DNA from 3 places in the Enterobacter chinensis genome. Region 2 is predicted to be linked to each of the others. Evidence: predicted binding sites of a transcription regulator. Region 2 holds the regulator's gene; each other region holds the start of a gene.
The links. Region 2 encodes Fur, which represses iron uptake genes when iron is present. Its sites were predicted from a motif close to ATAATAATGAGAACNACTATCAA; they were not measured.
Positions count from the first base shown of each region.

Region 1: the regulator Fur is predicted to act here: its motif matches at 3,799-3,821, upstream of bfd (bacterioferritin-associated ferredoxin).
Region 3: the regulator Fur is predicted to act here: its motif matches at 2,566-2,588, upstream of feoA (ferrous iron transporter A).

Region 1 is NZ_JARDVI010000008.1:22,864-29,750, reverse strand. It holds gene rpsG (30S ribosomal protein S7) at 1-213, shown strand, start outside; gene fusA (elongation factor G) at 310-2,424, shown strand; gene tuf (elongation factor Tu) at 2,494-3,678, shown strand; gene bfd (bacterioferritin-associated ferredoxin) at 3,856-4,050, shown strand; gene bfr (bacterioferritin) at 4,122-4,598, shown strand; gene PYW49_RS20770 (prepilin peptidase) at 4,582-5,055, opposite strand; gene rpsJ (30S ribosomal protein S10) at 5,437-5,748, shown strand; gene rplC (50S ribosomal protein L3) at 5,781-6,410, shown strand; gene rplD (50S ribosomal protein L4) at 6,421-6,887, shown strand, end outside.
Region 2 is NZ_JARDVI010000002.1:458,669-465,555, reverse strand. It holds gene chiP (chitoporin ChiP) at 165-1,580, shown strand; gene chiQ (ChiQ/YbfN family lipoprotein) at 1,628-1,957, shown strand; gene fur (ferric iron uptake transcriptional regulator) at 2,054-2,500, opposite strand; gene fldA (flavodoxin FldA) at 2,791-3,321, opposite strand; gene ybfE (LexA regulated protein) at 3,477-3,764, opposite strand; gene ybfF (esterase) at 3,893-4,666, opposite strand; gene seqA (replication initiation negative regulator SeqA) at 4,850-5,398, shown strand; gene pgm (phosphoglucomutase (alpha-D-glucose-1,6-bisphosphate-dependent)) at 5,423-6,887, shown strand, end outside.
Region 3 is NZ_JARDVI010000008.1:86,939-93,825, forward strand. It holds gene PYW49_RS21095 (Tex-like N-terminal domain-containing protein) at 1-2,309, shown strand, start outside; gene feoA (ferrous iron transporter A) at 2,629-2,856, shown strand; gene feoB (Fe(2+) transporter permease subunit FeoB) at 2,886-5,204, shown strand; gene feoC ([Fe-S]-dependent transcriptional repressor FeoC) at 5,215-5,451, shown strand; gene PYW49_RS21115 (YdgH/BhsA/McbA-like domain containing protein) at 5,485-5,754, opposite strand; gene bioH (pimeloyl-ACP methyl ester esterase BioH) at 5,866-6,639, opposite strand; gene gntX (DNA utilization protein GntX) at 6,676-6,887, shown strand, end outside.

The DNA.
Region 1 (6,887 bases), on a different contig from region 2:
GTTCCAGTTGAAGTTCGTCCGGTTCGTCGTAATGCTCTGGCAATGCGTTGGATCGTTGAAGCTGCTCGTAAACGCGGTGATAAATCCATGGCTCTGCGTCTGGCGAACGAACTTTCTGATGCTGCAGACAACAAAGGTACTGCAGTTAAGAAACGTGAAGACGTTCACCGTATGGCAGAAGCCAACAAGGCGTTCGCACACTACCGTTGGTAATCCCTTCGGAGTATTAGTCACCAGGCGGGCGCTTCAGAGAAGCCGCCCGCTCTGGGTAACTTAACTGAACGCCTAAAGATATAAACGAGGAATCAAATGGCTCGTACAACACCCATCGCACGCTACCGTAACATCGGTATCAGTGCGCACATCGACGCCGGTAAAACCACTACTACCGAACGTATTCTGTTCTACACCGGTGTAAACCACAAAATCGGTGAAGTTCATGACGGCGCAGCCACCATGGACTGGATGGAACAGGAGCAGGAGCGTGGTATCACTATCACCTCCGCAGCGACTACTGCATTCTGGTCAGGTATGGCTAAGCAGTACGAACCGCATCGCGTAAACATCATCGACACCCCGGGCCACGTTGACTTCACCATCGAAGTAGAACGTTCCATGCGTGTTCTTGACGGCGCGGTAATGGTTTATTGCGCAGTTGGTGGTGTTCAGCCACAGTCTGAGACCGTATGGCGTCAGGCGAACAAATATAAAGTTCCACGCATCGCGTTCGTTAACAAAATGGACCGTATGGGTGCTAACTTCCTGAAAGTTGTTGGTCAGATCAAATCCCGTCTGGGCGCGAACCCTGTTCCGCTGCAGCTGGCAATTGGTGCTGAAGAAGGTTTCACCGGTGTTATCGACCTGGTGAAAATGAAAGCCATCAACTGGAACGATGCAGACCAGGGCGTTACCTTCGAATACGAAGATATCCCGGCTGAAATGCAGGACCTGGCTGACGAATGGCACCAGAACCTGATCGAATCCGCTGCTGAAGCTTCTGAAGAGCTGATGGAGAAATACCTGGGTGGTGAAGAACTGACTGAAGAAGAGATCAAAAAAGCTCTGCGTCAGCGCGTTCTGAACAACGAAATCATCCTGGTAACCTGTGGTTCTGCGTTCAAGAACAAAGGTGTTCAGGCGATGCTGGATGCGGTAGTTGACTACCTGCCATCCCCGGTTGACGTTCCTGCGATCAACGGCATCCTGGACGACGGTAAAGATACGCCGGCTGAGCGTCACGCAAGCGACGAAGAGCCGTTCTCTGCACTGGCGTTCAAAATTGCTACCGACCCATTCGTGGGTAACCTGACCTTCTTCCGCGTTTACTCTGGTGTGGTTAACTCCGGTGACACCATCCTGAACTCCGTGAAAACGGCGCGTGAACGTTTTGGCCGTATCGTACAGATGCATGCTAACAAACGTGAAGAGATCAAAGAAGTTCGTGCGGGCGACATCGCTGCAGCTATCGGTCTGAAAGACGTGACCACTGGTGACACCCTGTGTGACCCGGATCACCCGATCATTCTGGAGCGTATGGAATTCCCTGAGCCGGTAATCTCCATCGCAGTTGAACCAAAAACCAAAGCTGACCAGGAAAAAATGGGTCTGGCTCTGGGCCGTCTGGCGAAAGAAGACCCATCATTCCGCGTATGGACTGATGAAGAATCTAACCAGACCATCATCGCTGGTATGGGTGAACTGCACCTGGACATCATCGTTGACCGTATGAAGCGTGAATTCAACGTTGAAGCGAACGTGGGTAAACCTCAGGTTGCTTACCGCGAAGCGATTCGTGCGAAAGTTACCGATGTTGAAGGTAAACACGCTAAGCAGTCTGGTGGTCGCGGTCAGTACGGTCACGTTGTGATCGACATGTACCCACTGGAGCCGGGCTCTAACCCTAAAGGTTACGAGTTCATCAACGACATCAAAGGTGGTGTAATTCCTGGCGAATACATCCCAGCCGTTGATAAAGGCATTCAGGAACAGCTGAAAGCGGGCCCTCTGGCTGGCTATCCGGTTGTTGACATGGGTGTTCGTCTGCACTTCGGTTCTTACCACGACGTTGACTCCTCTGAACTGGCGTTTAAACTGGCTGCGTCTATTGCCTTTAAAGAAGGCTTTAAGAAAGCAAAACCAGTTCTGCTTGAGCCAATCATGAAGGTTGAAGTAGAAACTCCTGAAGAGAACACCGGTGACGTTATCGGTGACTTGAGCCGTCGTCGCGGTATGCTGCGTGGTCAGGAATCCGAAGTAACTGGCGTTAAGATCCACGCTGAAGTTCCGCTGTCTGAAATGTTCGGATATGCAACTCAGCTGCGTTCTCTGACCAAAGGTCGTGCATCATACACCATGGAATTCCTGAAGTATGATGATGCGCCTAACAACGTTGCTCAGGCCGTTATTGAAGCCCGTGGTAAGTAATCCACAGGATTAAAACCTAAGTCCCGTGCTCTCTCCAGAGGGGAGAGCACTATAGTAAGGAATATAGCCGTGTCTAAAGAAAAATTTGAACGTACAAAACCGCACGTCAACGTTGGTACTATCGGCCACGTTGACCATGGTAAAACTACCCTGACTGCTGCAATCACTACCGTTCTGGCAAAAACCTACGGTGGTTCTGCTCGTGCATTCGACCAGATCGATAACGCACCAGAAGAAAAAGCTCGTGGTATCACCATCAACACTTCCCACGTTGAATATGACACCCCGACTCGCCACTACGCACACGTAGACTGCCCAGGCCACGCCGACTATGTTAAAAACATGATCACCGGTGCTGCGCAGATGGACGGCGCGATCCTGGTTGTTGCTGCGACTGACGGCCCTATGCCTCAGACTCGTGAGCACATCCTGCTGGGTCGTCAGGTAGGCGTTCCTTTCATCATCGTGTTCCTGAACAAATGCGACATGGTTGATGACGAAGAGCTGCTGGAACTGGTAGAGATGGAAGTTCGTGAACTGCTGTCTCAGTACGATTTCCCAGGCGACGATACCCCAATCGTTCGTGGTTCTGCTCTGAAAGCGCTGGAAGGCGAAGCAGAGTGGGAAGCGAAAATCATCGAACTGGCTGGCTTCCTGGATTCTTACATCCCAGAACCAGAGCGTGCGATTGACAAGCCATTCCTGCTGCCAATCGAAGACGTATTCTCCATCTCCGGTCGTGGTACCGTTGTTACCGGTCGTGTAGAGCGCGGTATCATCAAAGTTGGCGAAGAAGTTGAAATCGTTGGTATCAAAGAGACTGCGAAGTCTACCTGTACTGGCGTTGAAATGTTCCGCAAACTGCTGGACGAAGGCCGTGCTGGTGAGAACGTTGGTGTTCTGCTGCGTGGTATCAAACGTGAAGAAATCGAACGTGGTCAGGTTCTGGCGAAGCCAGGCTCAATCAAGCCACACACCAAGTTCGAATCTGAAGTGTACATTCTGTCCAAAGACGAAGGCGGCCGTCATACTCCGTTCTTCAAAGGCTACCGTCCACAGTTCTACTTCCGTACAACTGACGTGACCGGTACCATCGAACTGCCAGAAGGCGTTGAGATGGTAATGCCAGGCGACAACATCAAGATGGTTGTGACTCTGATCCACCCAATCGCGATGGACGACGGTCTGCGTTTCGCAATCCGTGAAGGCGGCCGTACCGTTGGCGCGGGCGTTGTTGCTAAAGTTCTGAGCTAAGTATTAGCCCTGAATAAAAAAGGACGCTTCGGCGTCCTTTTTTGTTTTCTGCCGCTAAGGATTTGTCACAAAATTTCGCATTTTTTGCCTGCTCCCGCCCCGTATTCCGGCGCTTGTGCTATTGTAATCATAACCATTCTCACTTACACTTTGCGCATATTTTGAACGGGAGTCTCTATGTACGTTTGTTTATGTAATGGTGTAAGCGACAAGAAAATACGTCAGGCCGTTCGCCAGTTTCAGCCTCAGTCATTCCAGCAGCTTCGCAAGTTTGTTCCGGTGGGAAATCAATGCGGTAAATGTGTACGTGCTGCACGAGAGATTATGCAGGATGAATTGATGCAGATCCCGGAATACAAAGAGATCGCGTAAGCACCATCTTTTTTTTGACATCCCTGTAGCCCGATCTACGCTTCAATGAGTGGAAGCGGAGGGACTATATAATGAAAGGTGATGTTAAAATCATAAGTTATCTCAATAAATTATTGGGAAATGAGCTTGTCGCAATCAACCAGTACTTTCTTCACGCGAGAATGTTCAAAAACTGGGGACTTAAACGCTTAAACGACGTTGAGTACCATGAATCGATCGATGAAATGAAACACGCTGATAAATATATCGAGCGTATTTTATTCCTTGAAGGCATTCCTAACCTGCAGGATCTCGGTAAGCTGGGTATCGGAGAAGATGTCGAAGAGATGCTGCGTTCCGACCTTAGGCTGGAACTTGAAGGCGCTAAAGATCTCCGTGAAGCCATTGCCTATGCTGACAGCGTACATGACTACGTCAGCCGCGATATGATGATCCAGATCCTGGCCGATGAAGAAGGCCATATTGACTGGCTGGAAACAGAGCTGGATCTCATTGCTAAGATCGGCCTACAGAACTACCTTCAGTCGCAGATTAAAGTGGAAGAGTAACCAGCGTCTTCCAGCCTACGCATAAACCCGCTGCTGCCAGAAATGGCCCAAAAGGCAGTGGGTTTTTTAATACCTGTCTCTCAGGGGTTGTTAAAGAAAAAATAAAGAGATACAGCAGTGCCATCAGAGTAGCAACTGATACCAGAAGCGGTAATTCGCACCAGCCATACCAGGCCCCCAGCGCCGACAGATACTTTACGTCGCCATAGCCCAACCCTTCATGCCTGAAGATAAATCGATAGCCCCAGTAAATCATCGCGAAACTGATATATCCCGCCATCGCGCCGACCACAGCACCAGTAAGAGAATCCGGATGGAGGCAAAGCTGAAAGAGCAGTCCGGTCCACAATAATGGACAGACATATTTATCCGGAAGCATGCCGGCACGAATATCTTCGCGCACCAGTAAACCTGTCAGAACAAAATAGGCCAAAAGAAAAGGGAGTAAAGTCAGCATGCTCAAATCCTTAAACACCGTTTGGGCGAATAGTCTTCGCATCACAGATGTCCGGCAATGTGCAAAAACGGAATTTGCGTGAGGGTTCCCCTGGAAAGGATGAGAACGGAGAGGTTGCTGTAAATAGTGGAATGGCTTACGCAGAATGCACCGTCAGCGCTTAATTTCTAAACGTCACTTGCGTCTTGCCCAGATTTACGTATAATGCGCGGGCTTGTCGTAATTGACGGCGGGTTCAATCAGAACCAGAGTAGCTCATTTTGTTACTCAACAATGCTCCCAATTGGGGAGCTACGTAAGAACGGTTACACTCTCCCATCAATCGTAATGGGTTTGAGGAGTAATCATTTTCGTTTATAAAATAATTGGAGCTCTGGTCTCATGCAGAACCAAAGAATCCGTATCCGCCTTAAAGCGTTTGATCATCGTCTGATCGATCAATCAACCGCGGAAATCGTCGAGACTGCTAAGCGCACTGGTGCGCAAGTCCGTGGTCCGATCCCGCTGCCGACCCGCAAAGAGCGCTTCACCGTTCTGATCTCTCCGCACGTTAACAAAGACGCGCGTGATCAGTACGAAATCCGCACTCACAAGCGTCTGGTTGACATCGTTGAGCCAACTGAGAAAACCGTTGATGCTCTGATGCGTCTGGATCTGGCTGCCGGTGTAGACGTGCAGATCAGCCTGGGTTAATCAGGTCATCGAGCGATTGAGAGGTTGATACAATGATTGGTTTAGTCGGTAAAAAAGTGGGCATGACCCGCATCTTCACTGAAGATGGCGTTTCAATCCCAGTAACCGTAATCGAAGTTGAAGCAAACCGCGTTACTCAGGTTAAAGATCTGGCTAACGATGGCTACCGCGCTGTTCAGGTGACCACTGGTGCTAAAAAAGCTAACCGTGTAACCAAACCAGAAGCGGGTCACTTCGCTAAAGCTGGCGTAGAAGCTGGCCGTGGTCTGTGGGAATTCCGTCTTGCTGAAGGCGAAGAGTTCACCGTAGGTCAGGACATTAGCGTTGAGCTGTTTGCTGACGTTAAAAAAGTTGACGTAACCGGTACCTCTAAAGGTAAAGGTTTTGCTGGTACCGTTAAGCGCTGGAACTTCCGTACCCAGGACGCTACCCACGGTAACTCCTTGTCTCACCGCGTTCCGGGTTCTATCGGTCAGAACCAGACTCCGGGCAAAGTGTTCAAAGGCAAGAAAATGGCAGGTCAGCTGGGTAACGAACGTGTGACCGTTCAGAGCCTGGACGTAGTACGTGTTGACGCTGAGCGCAACCTGCTGCTGGTTAAAGGTGCAGTTCCGGGTGCAACCGGTAGCGACCTGATCGTTAAACCAGCTGTGAAGGCGTAAGGGGATAGCAATGGAATTAGTATTGAAAGACGCGCAGAGCGCGCTGACTGTTTCCGAAACTACCTTCGGTCGTGATTTCAACGAAGCGCTGGTTCACCAGGTTGTTGTTGCTTATGCAGCTGGTGCTCGTCAGGGTACTCGTGCTCAGAAGACTCGTGCTGAAGTAACTGGTTCTGGCAAAAAGCCATGGCGCCAGAAAGGTACCGGCCGTGCGCGTTCAGGTTCTATCAAGAGCCCGATCTGGCGTTCAGGTGGCGTGACCTTCGCTGCGCGTCCACAGGACCACAGTCAAAAAGTTAACAAAAAGATGTACCGCGGCGCGCTGAAAAGCATTCTGTCCGAACTGGTACGTCAGGATCGTCTGATCGTTGTCGAATCATTCTCTGTAGAAGCGCCTAAAACTAAGCTGCTGGCACAGAAACTGAAAGACATGGCTCTGGAAGATGTGCTGATCATCACCGGTGAGCTGGACGAGAA
Region 2 (6,887 bases):
CATAATCCTGACTTTTGTCCGCTGAAAAGCATTGATAATTCGCGTCGCGAAAAATAACCTAAAGGCGGTAGTTAATTCGAGGGTATTTATAACTACCCCTGACCGTTTGGTCTTTTTTATTTTCGCCGTTTCAGGCGTTTTAATTCGTCAAAGAGGAATAATCTATGCGTACGTTCAGTGGCAAACGTAGTGCGCTGGCGCTGGCTATTGCCGGTGTGACAGCAATGTCGAGCCTGGTTATCACACCTGAAGCGAAAGCTGCGGGTTTCATCGATGATTCTACCCTCACGGGCGGTATTTATTACTGGCAGCGTGAGCGTGATCGTAAAGACGTTACCGAAGATAAATACAAAACCAACCTTTCTCACTCCACCTGGAACGCCAACCTGGACTTCCAGTCAGGCTATGCCGCGGATATGTTCGGTCTGGATATTGCTGCATTCACCGCGATTGAAATGGCGGAAAACGGCGACAGTGCCCACCCGAACGAAATTGCCTTCTCCTCCAGCAACAAAGCGTATAAAGAAGACTGGTCCGGGGATAAGAGCGGAATCAGTCTTTACAAGGCCGCTGCGAAATTTAAATACGGCCCGGTATGGGCGCGCGGTGGTTATATTCAGCCAACCGGCCAGACGCTGTTAGCACCGCACTGGAGCTTTATGCCGGGCACCTATCAGGGTGCAGAAGCCGGGGCTAACTTTGACTACGGTGATGCGGGTGCGTTGAGCTTCTCTTATATGTGGACCAACGAATACAAAGCACCGTGGCACATCGAAATGGACAAGTTCTACCAGGGCGATCGTAAAACACGGGTAGATTATCTGCATTCTCTTGGTGCTAAGTACGATTTCAAAAATAATCTGGTGCTGGAAGCGGCATTTGGTCAGGCACAAGGATACATGGATCAGTATTTTGCCAAAGCGTCTTATAAGTTCGATATCGCCGGAAGCCCACTTTCGACCAGCTATCAATTCTATGGTGCGCGAGATAAAGCAGATGCGCAAAATAACCTGAAGACTAACGATGAAGTGGCCCTTGCCAGGGACTTATATGACGGCACGGCTTGGCTGCAAGCTTTAACCTTTGGCTACAAGATTGGCCAGGTGGATCTACGTCTCGAAGGCACGTGGGTCAAAGCTGACGGTAATCAGGGCTTCTTCTTACAGCGCATGACACCAACCTATGCTTCTTCTAATGGTCGCCTGGATATCTGGTGGGATAACCGTTCTGACTTTAACGCCAATGGCGAAAAAGCGGTCTTCTTCGGGGCGATGTACGATCTCAAAAACTGGAACCTTGCAGGTTGGTCAGTGGGTGCTTCCTATGCTTACGGTTGGGATGCTAAACCAAGTAGTGCCCCAATCTACGATCAGAGTCAGCGCCTGAAAGAATCCGCCTATAGTCTGGATGCCGCATATGTATTGCAGGAGGGAAGAGCCAAAGGCACGATGTTCAAACTGCACTTCACCCAGTATGACAACCACTCCGATATCCCGAGCTATGCGGGCGGTTACGGCAACATCTTCCAGGATGAACGTGACGTGAAATTCATGGTTATCGCCCCATTCACCATCTTCTGATGAACGCACCGGCGGGCTGAGTCCCGCCGGTATGGAGACTGCATATGATGAAAAAAATCGTAATCGTCGCGTTGCTGGCATCAGGGCTGGTGGCGTGTGCTCAGACACAGGCGCCGAAAGAGGACACCCGTCTGAAGGAGGCCTATAGCGCGTGTATCAATACCGCTGAAGGCTCGCCGGAGAAGATTGAAGCCTGTCAGAGCGTGTTGAATGTGCTGAAAAAAGAGAAAGCGCATGAGCAGTTCGCGACGCAGGAAAATGTTCGCGTGATGGATTACCAGGCCTGTATCCAGGCGCGTAAAACCGGTAACGATCAGGAAGTGGCGAAGCGTTGCGACCAGATCTGGAAAGAGATTCGCAGCAATAACAGTCATTAACTCGCTGTTATCATGCCCGGTGGCGCTGCGCCACCGGGCTTTTTAACGGCAAAAAAAAAGCCAACCTCGCGGCTGGCTCAGAGTATAAACACTCACTTATTTCGCGTCGTGCGCGTGATCATCTTCGCGGCAGTCACCTTCAGCACAGTGACCGTAAAGGTACAGGCTGTGGTTGGTCAGGCGGATGCCATGACGCGCCGCGATTTCACGCTGGCGTGATTCAATCGAATCATCGCTAAATTCAATGACCTTGCCGCAATCGAGGCAGATCAGGTGATCGTGGTGCTGCTGCTGGGTCAGTTCGAAAACAGATTTACCGCCTTCGAAATTATGACGGGTAACAATGCCCGCGTCATCAAACTGGTTCAGCACGCGATAGACGGTAGCCAGCCCAATCTCTTCACCCATGTCGATAAGACGTTTATAAAGGTCTTCCGCACTGACATGGTGATTGTCTGGACCCTGAAGCACTTCAAGGATTTTTAACCGAGGAAGCGTAACTTTCAGGCCAGCCTTCTTTAATGCGGTATTGTTGTCAGTCATGCGGAATCTGTCCTGTTGCTAAACGATTCACTTCTGTAGGAAGTGACAGAAAATGCACCTGGGATATTGCGTCTCATTATAGAACTGCCATGGCTAAATGAAAACTGCAAGTCTCAGGCAAAATATGCTTATAAAAACGTGGTATCACCAACAAACTTGCTCAATGGAAAACCACGTTTATCAGGGAGACATTGTACAGGTCTGGGCGAAAAAGTTAAAAGATTGTAGCGATTAATTTAATCGGTTTGACCTGGAGCACGGGCGCAACCGCCGTTGCGCCGCGATAAAAATCAGGCGTTAAGAATATCGTCCAGGTGCAGTTCTTCACGGATCTGCTTCACCCATTTCTCAACGCGCTCTGCCGTCAGCTCTGGCTGACGGTCTTCGTCAATGGCCAGACCCACGAAATGATCGTCATCAGCCAGGCCTTTAGACGCTTCGAAGTGGTAACCGGCGGTCGGCCAGTGGCCTACGATCACTGCGCCATTCGGCTCAATGATGTCGCGGATAGTTCCCAGTGCGTCACAGAAGTACTCGGCGTAGTCTTCCTGATCGCCACAGCCAAACAGGGCGACCAGCTTACCGTTGAAGTCGACTTCTTCCAGCGTCGGGAAGAAATCATCCCAGTCGCACTGGGCTTCACCGTAGTACCAGGTTGGAATACCCAGCAGAAGAATGTCATAGCCTTCGAGATCTTCTTTGCTGCTCTTGGCGATGTCATGCACATCAGCAACGTCTTTACCGAGCTGTTTTTGAATGTTTTTTGCGATATTTTCGGTATTGCCGGTATCACTGCCAAAGAAAATGCCGATGATTGCCATGAGTAAAATAACCTCTTGAAACTTAATAGTATGGTGGCGCAATTCGGCCACGGATAAGGGCAATAATAGCAGAACTGGCAACCCTGCGGAAACAGCTATCGCGCAGGACTGCACTCTGTGCTACATGAAAAGGGCGATAAAGGGGATTTTCAGACTTATGCCTGGCTGCGTAACGTCTCAAGCTGGGCGATCAACATCTCTTCAATGAGCTCGCTACGGCTGATGTTTCTCGCGTCAGCCAGCTCGTTAAGCGCATCGACGGCGTCAGCATTCAGCTTCAGTTCGACACGCTTAAGCCCACGATTTTTATCGCGTTTAAGCTGATTGCGTTTATTGATACGCAGCTGTTCATCGCGCGAAAGCGGATTCGTCTTGGGTCGTCCCGGTCGACGCTCATTCGCGAACAGATCTAGTGTCGTACGGTCCGTTTGTTCTTTGGCCATGATTCTGAGACTTCGGGGGAAACACGCCGCCCTGCTAATGCCCGGGCGATAAGCGCGCCATCATACATCAGCAAAAACGGCACGCCAACGACTGGAAGCCCGCAGCCTTCCAGTCGCTCTCTTTTTAATCAATTTGCAGTATCAGCGAGATAGCGGCGAATGGCGCGCAACACGGCGTCAGGTTTTTCTGCGTGAACCCAGTGCCCGGCCCCGGCAATGACATGGGCACGCGCCTGAGGGAATTGTGCCAGCAAGGTGTCGCGGTACGCGTCGGTAACGTAAGGAGAGTTACCGCCACGAATGAAGAGGGTAGGGTGTGGCCAGGCAGGTACCGTTTCCCAGCCCACAATGTTGTTGTATTGCTCCCAGAGCACCGGCACGTTAAAACGCCATTGCCCGTCAACAAAGGATTTCAGCAGGAACTGCACGACGCCTTCTTCATCAAGATGGTCACGCATGACCGCAGCCGCCTGTTGGCGGGTTGCGACACCCGCGTCAGTGACCGCATTGATGGCGGCAAAAATCTCGTCGTGACGGCGAACGTCGTAGTCCACGGGCGCGACATCAATCACCACCAGGCCGTTAATGCGCTCCGGCGCCAGCGCCGTCAGGGCCATCACCGCTTTGCCGCCCATTGAATGCCCGATGAGCGTCACTTTCTGCAGGCCGTTGGCGTCCAGCGTATCCAGCAGATCCTGTGCCATCGCGGCGTAGGTCATCTCGTCTGAACGTCCGGAAAGACCGTGATTGCGCATATCGACCTGTAAAATATCGTGGTCGGTAACCAGATCGCGCGCCAGCACGCCCAGGTTATCCAGGCTGCCAAAAAGCCCGTGAACCAGTACGATGGGAGAATTATTGTTCGGCGATTGTGCAGTTTGCGCTCGGGTATTCAATTTCATGGCAAAGTTCTTTTTTTACGTATGTCAGGTTAGGGTATCATGTTGACCATTCTGCCGCCCGGCTGCAAGGTTCCAGTTTAATCTGACTTTTGCCGCCAACCTGGTTTGACGCTATCCGCTGTTGGGATTTGACCTTATAATCCCAATGACTTGTATTCAGATATGATATCGCACTGGATTAAGATGAAAACAATCGAAGTTGATGACGAACTCTATCAGTATATTGCCAGCCAGACGCGGCATATCGGGGAGAGCGCGTCCGACATTTTACGGCGCATGCTTAAAATTTCCGCCGCTTCACAGCCTGCTACCCCAGTCACCAAAGATGTCGTGTCTCAGCCGAGCGTTGTTGCACAGGCAAAACCTGCCGTGACGCCGGCAAAAGATAAAGTGCGCGCGATGCGCGAGCTGCTGCTGTCCGATGAATATGCGGAGCAGAAAAAGGCGGTTAATCGCTTTATGCTGGTGCTGTCTACACTTTATTCACTGGATAACAAAGCGTTTGCAGAAGCGACCGAGTCGCTGCACGGTCGTACTCGCGTCTATTTCGCGGGTGACGAGCAGACGCTGCTGCAAAATGGCAATCAAACCAAACCCAAACATGTTCCTGGCACCCCTTACTGGGTGATCACCAATACCAATACGGGCCGCAAGTGCAGCATGATTGAACATATCATGCAGTCCATGCAGTTCCCGGCGGAATTGATTGAAAAGGTTTGCGGTACAATTTAACCCTTGCATCAGAAGGACCCGGTAATGGCAAATCACAGCCGTGCAGGCCAACCTGCACAACAAAGCGATTTGATTAACGTCGCTCAGCTGACCGCGCAGTATTACGTGCTGAAACCGGTCGTGGGCAACGCAGAACACGCAGTGAAGTTTGGTACATCTGGTCACCGTGGGAGCGCGGCGCGCCACAGCTTTAACGAACCGCACATTCTGGCTATTGCTCAGGCCATTGCGGAAGAGCGCGCTAAAAATGGCGTTACCGGTCCGTGCTACGTGGGGAAAGACACCCATGCGCTGTCTGAACCGGCGTTCATTTCTGTTGTGGAAGTGCTGGCCGCAAACGGCGTTGATGTGATTGTTCAGGAGAACAACGGTTTCACCCCAACCCCTGCGGTGTCTAACGCAATCCTGGTGCACAATAAAAAAGGTGGCGCGCTGGCAGACGGGATCGTTATCACTCCGTCTCATAACCCGCCGGAAGACGGTGGCATCAAATACAACCCACCTAACGGTGGCCCGGCAGACACTAACGTCACCAAAGTGGTGGAAGATCGTGCTAACGCCTTGCTGGCAGACGGTCTGAAAGGCGTGAAGCGCATCTCACTGGATGCTGCCATGGCGTCCGGCCACGTCAAAGAGCAGGATCTGGTTCAGCCATTCGTGGAAGGGCTGGCGGATATCGTCGATATGGCGGCGATTCAGAAAGCCGGCCTGAAGCTGGGTGTGGATCCGCTGGGCGGCTCCGGTATTGAATACTGGAAGCGTATCGCTGAGCATTACAAGCTGGACCTGACCATCGTGAACGATCACGTTGATCAGACCTTCCGCTTTATGCACCTCGATAAAGACGGCGCGATCCGTATGGACTGCTCCTCAGAGTGTGCCATGGCGGGCCTGCTGGCGCTGCGCGATAAATTCGACCTGGCGTTTGCTAACGATCCGGATTATGACCGTCACGGTATCGTCACCCCTGCCGGGCTGATGAACCCGAACCACTATCTGGCCGTCGCGATTAACTACCTGTTCCAGCACCGTCCGCAGTGGGGCAAAGAGGTAGCGGTCGGGAAGACGCTGGTCTCTTCAGCCATGATCGACCGCGTGGTCGACGCGCTGGGCCGTCGGCTTGTGGAAGTACCGGTTGGCTTTAAATGGTTTGTTGACGGTCTGCACGACGGCAGCTTCGGTTTTGGCGGTGAAGAAAGCGCGGGCGCGTCATTCCTGCGCTTCGACGGCACGCCGTGGTCAACTGACAAAGACGGCATCATCATGTGCCTGCTGGCGGCGGAAATCACCGCGGTCACCGGTAAGAACCCGCAGGAACATTACAACGAGCTGGCCGCACGCTTTGGTGCGCCAAGCTATAACCGAATTCAGGCTGGCGCAACATCAGCCCAGAAAGCGGCACTGTCCAAACTCTCTCCAGAGATGGTCAGCGCAAGCACCCTGGCGGGCGACCCGATCACCGCGCGTCTGACGGCGGCACCGGGCAACG
Region 3 (6,887 bases), on a different contig from region 2:
GCATTATTGCGGGTGATATTCAGGCCAGAGCCGAACAGGTAGAAGCTGCCGTTCGCCTGCTTGATGAAGGGAACACCGTGCCGTTTATTGCGCGCTATCGTAAGGAAGTCACCGGCGGTCTGGATGACACGCAGCTGCGTAACCTGGAGACCCGTCTGGGTTATCTGCGCGAACTGGAAGAACGTCGTCAGGCGATCCTCAAATCCATCGGCGAACAGGGCAAACTGACCGGCGAGCTGGAAAGCGCCATTAACGGCACCCTGAGCAAAACCGAACTTGAAGACCTCTATCTGCCCTACAAACCGAAGCGCCGCACGCGCGGGCAGATTGCGATTGAAGCGGGTCTTGAGCCGCTGGCAGACCTGCTGTGGAACGAGCCGTCACACGATCCGGAAACCGAAGCCGCCAAATTTGTCGATGCCGACAAGGGTGTAGCAGATACCAAAGCCGCACTGGATGGCGCACGCTACATTCTGATGGAGCGCTTCGCCGAAGACGCTGCCCTGCTCGCCAAAGTGCGTGATTACCTGTGGAAGAATGCCCACATCGTCTCTACCGTCGTCGCGGGTAAAGAGGAAGAAGGGGCGAAATTCCGCGACTACTTCGATCACCACGAACCGATTTCTACCACCCCTTCTCACCGCGCGCTGGCGATGTTCCGCGGCCGCAACGAAGGCGTGCTGCAGCTCTCCCTGAACGCCGACCCGCAGTTTGACGAGCCGCCGAAAGAGAGCCACTGCGAGCAGATCATCATCGACCATCTCGGCCTGCGCCTGAACAACGCCCCGGCAGACAGCTGGCGTAAAGGCGTGGTGAGCTGGACCTGGCGCATCAAAGTGCTGATGCACCTGGAAACCGAGCTGATGGGCACCGTGCGCGAGCGCGCCGAAGATGAAGCGATTAACGTCTTCGCCCGTAACCTGCACGACCTGCTGATGGCCGCCCCTGCCGGCTTGCGCGCGACCATGGGTCTCGATCCGGGTCTGCGTACCGGCGTGAAGGTGGCCGTGGTTGACGGAACCGGCAAACTGGTGGCTACCGACACCATCTATCCGCACACCGGCCAGGCAGCCAAAGCGGCCGTCGTGGTGGCCGCGCTGTGCGAGAAGTACAACGTGGAGCTGGTCGCCATCGGCAACGGTACGGCGTCCCGCGAAACCGAACGTTTCTACCTCGACGTGCAGAAACAGTTCCCGAAAGTGACGGCCCAGAAAGTGATCGTCAGCGAAGCTGGGGCATCCGTCTATTCCGCGTCTGAACTGGCGGCCCAGGAATTCCCGGACCTGGACGTTTCTCTGCGCGGTGCGGTCTCTATCGCTCGCCGCCTGCAGGATCCGCTGGCGGAACTGGTGAAAATCGACCCGAAATCTATCGGTGTGGGCCAGTATCAGCACGACGTGAGCCAGACTCAGCTGGCGCGCAAGCTGGATGCGGTCGTGGAAGACTGTGTAAACGCCGTCGGCGTTGACCTCAATACCGCTTCCGTTCCTTTGCTGACCCGCGTAGCGGGCCTAACCCGCATGATGGCGCAGAACATCGTCGCCTGGCGTGATGAGAACGGCCAGTTCCAGAACCGTCAGCAGCTGCTGAAGGTGAGCCGCCTGGGGCCAAAAGCCTTTGAGCAGTGTGCGGGCTTCCTGCGCATCAACCACGGCGATAACCCGCTGGATGCCTCCACCGTTCACCCGGAAGCGTACCCTGTGGTGGAACGCATTCTGGCCGCTACCCAGCAGGCGCTGAAAGATCTGATGGGCGACAACAGCGCCCTGCGCAATCTGAAAGCCGTTGATTTCACCGACGACAAATTTGGTGTGCCAACCGTCACCGACATTATCAAAGAGCTGGAAAAACCGGGCCGCGATCCGCGTCCTGAGTTCAAAACGGCGACCTTTGCCGACGGCATCGAGACCATGAACGATCTGCTGCCGGGCATGGTGCTGGAAGGCGCGGTGACGAACGTTACCAACTTTGGCGCATTCGTGGATATCGGCGTACATCAGGATGGTCTGGTGCATATTTCATCCCTTGCCGATAAGTTCGTTGAAGATCCACACACCGTGGTCAAAGCGGGCGACATCGTGAAGGTCAAAGTGCTGGAAGTGGATCTGCAGCGTAAGCGTATCGCCCTGACCATGCGTCTGGACGAGCAGCCGGGTGAAACTAACGCGCGCCGCGGCGCTAACGGTGGCGGTCGCGAGCAGCAGCGCCCTGCTGCTAAAGCCGCAAAACCGCGCGGACGTGATGCCCAGCCTGCAGGTAACAGCGCGATGATGGATGCGCTAGCAGCCGCAATGGGTAAGAAACGCTAAGGTTGTAAATGCCCGGTGGCGCTGCGCTTACCGGGCCTGCGGTTTTGTAGGCCGGGCAAACGCATTGCCGCCCGGCAAGCAGGCCGCAGGGAATTAAAATAAATAGGATGTAGCCATATTTAAACCACTAGTTATCACCCCGTTAACAAATACCCCCCTTTTCGTTTTCCCGTCATTTCAGCAAATATTGAGCAAGGTCAAACAGGCCGTAAATTAATACCGCAAACAACATTCCGTCACAGTTTTAATATTGCTGATAAAAACTATTCTCATTATCATCCCATAGTAGATAATTTAACCTTTCGTGGAATCAGGCATTATGCAATTCACTCCAGACAGTGCATGGAAGATTACCGGTTTTACCCGCGAAATTAGCCCTGCCTACCGGCAGAAGCTGCTGTCACTGGGCATGCTGCCCGGCTCGTCATTCCAGGTGGTACGCGTGGCGCCGTTAGGCGATCCGGTTCACATCGAAACCCGACGCGTGAATCTGGTACTGCGTAAGAAAGACCTCGCATTAATAGAAGTCGAAGCCTTATCCCGATAACAAGCCAGCGGTTTCAGTGAGTCTAAAAAATGAAAAAGTTAACTATTGGCTTAATTGGCAATCCTAATTCCGGCAAGACTACGCTTTTTAACCAGCTTACGGGGGCACGCCAGCGCGTGGGTAACTGGGCGGGCGTGACGGTTGAGCGTAAAGAAGGCCAGTTCACAACAACCGACAACCAGGTGACGCTGGTTGACCTTCCCGGCACCTATTCCTTAACCACCATTTCGTCACAAACCTCGCTCGATGAGCAAATTGCCTGTCACTATATTCTTGGCGGCGACGCGGACCTGCTGATCAACGTGGTCGATGCCTCGAACCTCGAGCGTAACCTTTATCTGACGCTGCAGCTGCTGGAGCTGGGGATCCCCTGCATCGTGGCGCTCAACATGCTCGACATTGCGGAGAAACAAAAGCTGCGCATCGACGTCGATGCCCTCTCCGCACGTCTCGGGTGCCCGGTCGTTCCGCTGGTTTCGACGCGCGCTCGCGGTATTGATGCACTCAAGCTGGCCATTGACCGTCACGCGGGCAATCGCGACGTTGAGCTGGTGCATTACGCGCAGCCCCTCCTGCGCGAAGCCAATATGCTGGCGCAGGAGATGGACAACAGCATGCCTGCGAAACAGCGGCTGTGGCTCGGCCTGCAGATGCTGGAAGGTGATATCTACAGCCGCGCTTACGCCGGACATGCGGCTGATAAACTGGACGTGACGGTGGCCCGTCTTAGCGACGAGCTGGACGACCCGGCGCTGCACATCGCCGATGCGCGTTACCAGGCCATCGCCTCGATCTGCGACGTTGTCAGTAACGCCCTCACTGCGGAACCCAGCCGCTTTACGGCGGCGGTGGATAAGGTTGTGCTAAACCGCTTCCTCGGCTTGCCCGTTTTCCTGCTTGTGATGTACGTGATGTTCCTGCTCGCTATTAACATCGGTGGCGCACTCCAGCCCATTTTCGATGCGGGTTCCGTCGCGGTCTTCGTACACGGTATTCAGTGGGTGGGTTACACCCTGCACTTCCCGGAATGGCTAACCATCTTCCTCGCACAGGGGATCGGCGGCGGTATCAACACCGTTCTGCCGCTGGTGCCGCAGATCGGCATGATGTATCTGTTCCTCTCGTTCCTGGAAGACTCCGGTTACATGGCGCGCGCCGCGTTCGTGATGGATCGTCTGATGCAGGCGCTGGGCCTGCCGGGTAAATCCTTCGTTCCGCTGATTGTCGGCTTTGGCTGTAACGTCCCGTCGGTGATGGGTGCGCGCACCCTTGATGCGCCGCGTGAACGTCTGATGACCATCATGATGGCGCCGTTCATGTCCTGCGGTGCCCGTCTGGCGATCTTTGCCGTCTTTGCGGCAGCCTTCTTTGGTCAGCAGGGCGCGCTGGCGGTCTTCTCGCTGTATGTGCTGGGCATCGTGATGGCGATCCTGACCGGCTTAATGCTGAAACACACGATCATGCGCGGTGAGGCCTCACCGTTTGTGATGGAGCTCCCGGTGTACCACGTGCCGCACCTGAAAAGCCTGGTGATCCAGACCTGGCAGCGCCTGAAAGGCTTTGTGCTACGCGCCGGTAAGGTAATTGTCATCGTCAGTATTTTCCTGAGCGCGCTGAACAGCTTCACCCTCAGCGGGCAGGCGGCAGATAACATCAACGACTCGGCCCTCGCCTCCGTCAGCCGCGTCATCACGCCGGTCTTCAAACCGATTGGCGTGCATGAGGATAACTGGCAGGCAACCGTCGGGCTGTTTACTGGTGCAATGGCAAAAGAGGTGGTTGTCGGCACGCTGAACACGCTCTACACCGCAGAGAACATTCAGGAGCAGGAGTTTAATCCGGCAGAGTTTCATCTCGGTCATGAACTGCTGGGTGCCGTAGAGGAAACCTGGCAGAGCCTGAAAGACACCTTCAGCCTGAGCGTGCTGGCCAACCCAATTGAAGCGAGCAAAGGCGACGGCGAAATGGCAACGGGAGCCATGGGCGTGATGAGCGAGAAATTTGGCAGCGCGTCCGCGGCCTATAGCTACCTCATCTTTGTTCTGCTCTACATTCCTTGCATCTCCGTGATGGGGGCGATTGCCCGCGAGTCCAGCCGCGGCTGGATGGGCTTCTCCATCCTGTGGGGGTTAAACATTGCCTACTCGCTGGCGACGCTCTTTTATCAGACCGTTAACTTCAGCCAGCACCCGCGCTACAGCCTGGTCTGCATCCTCGCGGTGGTTCTGTTTAACGCGATCGTTCTCGGCCTGTTACGGCGCGCGCGCAGCCGCGTCGATATCGACCTGCTGGCTAATCGTAAAACCGCCGCGACCTGCTGCAGCAGCCCGGCGGGCGACTGTCACTAAGGAGCACGCAATGGCATCGTTGATTCAGGTTCGTGACCTGCTGGCGCTACAGGGACGGATGGAGGCGAAACAGCTGAGCCTCAGCCTGCATACGCCGCAGCCGATGATCGATGCCATGCTGGAAAGGCTTGAAGCGATGGGGAAAGCCGTGCGGATTCAGGAAGACGCGGACGGTTGCCTCTCCGGCAGTTGTAAAAGCTGTCCGGAAGGAAAAGCCTGCCTCAGGGAGTGGTGGTCACTGCGCTAATAGAGCCGGGCAGTGATGCCCGGCTTTTTCGTATTACTTATACACGTCCGCCGTTGCACGCACGTTTTTGGTCTGCTTTTCAGCACTGGTGACGACATAGTACGTCCCACCCAGCTCATCCGCTTTCTTCGACAGCTCTCTTCTTGCGTCCATCGGCGCGGTGGTGTCAGACGTAGAAATCTCACCAACTTTGGTCAGATTCATTCCTGCAACTTTATCTTTTTCCAGCTCTTTTGCCGCAAAGACGCCAAATGAAAGTGACCCAATAACCAGAGAAGTGACAATACCTGTAACAAGTTTCATAGCCTGACTCTCCATAGGATTGTTGTTTTGATTATCGTAGGCAGAACAACCGCAACGACAACTGGAGTATGGTTGCGGTGTGTTACTTTTTCCAGGCTGGATGGAAAATAATCAGTCGAAACGTTGACTTAACGCAATGAGCGCTGAACAAAATTCGACCGGATGAGAGATGAACGGGGCATGCGCGGCTTTGGCAATGACCTGCGATTCGCTGTCCGGCCAGAGTGCGTCCAGGAGCGGAACCACTTTGCGCGGCACAAGGCCATCGAGGTACCCATAGATGCGTAGATGCGGCATTGCCAGCGCGGCCAGCGGCTCACGCAGGTCAACCGTTTTCAGGATCTCCAGCCCACCGTTAAGCACCTCCACGTCCGGCATCGGCAGGGAAAGCACGGTCTGTTTCAGCGTTCTGGCATCCTGACGCGCCGTTTCCGTGCCCATCGTCTGCAGGGCGAGGAACCGCTCTACGGTCCGCTGGAAATCTTCGCTCAGCTGTTGCTGGAAGCTCGCCAGCACGTCAGGTTTTATGCCTGGCCACGCCTCTTGCGCACTAAAGCAAGGCGATGAAGCCACGGTCACCAGCGCCTTCACGCGTTCGGGCTGCGACAGGGCAATCTGGCTCGCCACCAGCCCGCCCAGGCTCCAGCCGAGCCAGATAGCATTTTGCGGCGCAGCCTCCAGAACCTGCTGCGCCATCTCATCAAGCGACATCGGCCCGAAACCGCGGCTGCGGCCGAAACCGGGTAAGTCCACCAGATGCAGTGTGAAATGCGAGGCAAGTTCCTCACTTATGCAATGCCATACTTCTGCATTCAGGCCCCATCCGTGCAGCAGCACAAGATGGCAATTTCCTGTCCCTGCAGTCTGCCACCACAGCGTCTTCATCAGTTACTGTTCTCTCTTTTCACATGGAGGTTGCACATGCTAACAGTGCCCGGCTCGTGCTGGCTATGCCAAATGCCACTTGCACTCAGCGGATGGGGCATCTGCTCCGTCTGCACGCGATCGCTTGTAGGGCGAATCGCGACCTGCCCACAGTGTGGTTTACCGGCCACAAACCCCGTTCTGCCCTGCGGCCGTTGCCTGAAAAAATCCCCGCCATGGAGCGCGCTTGTCGCCGTGGATGATTATGT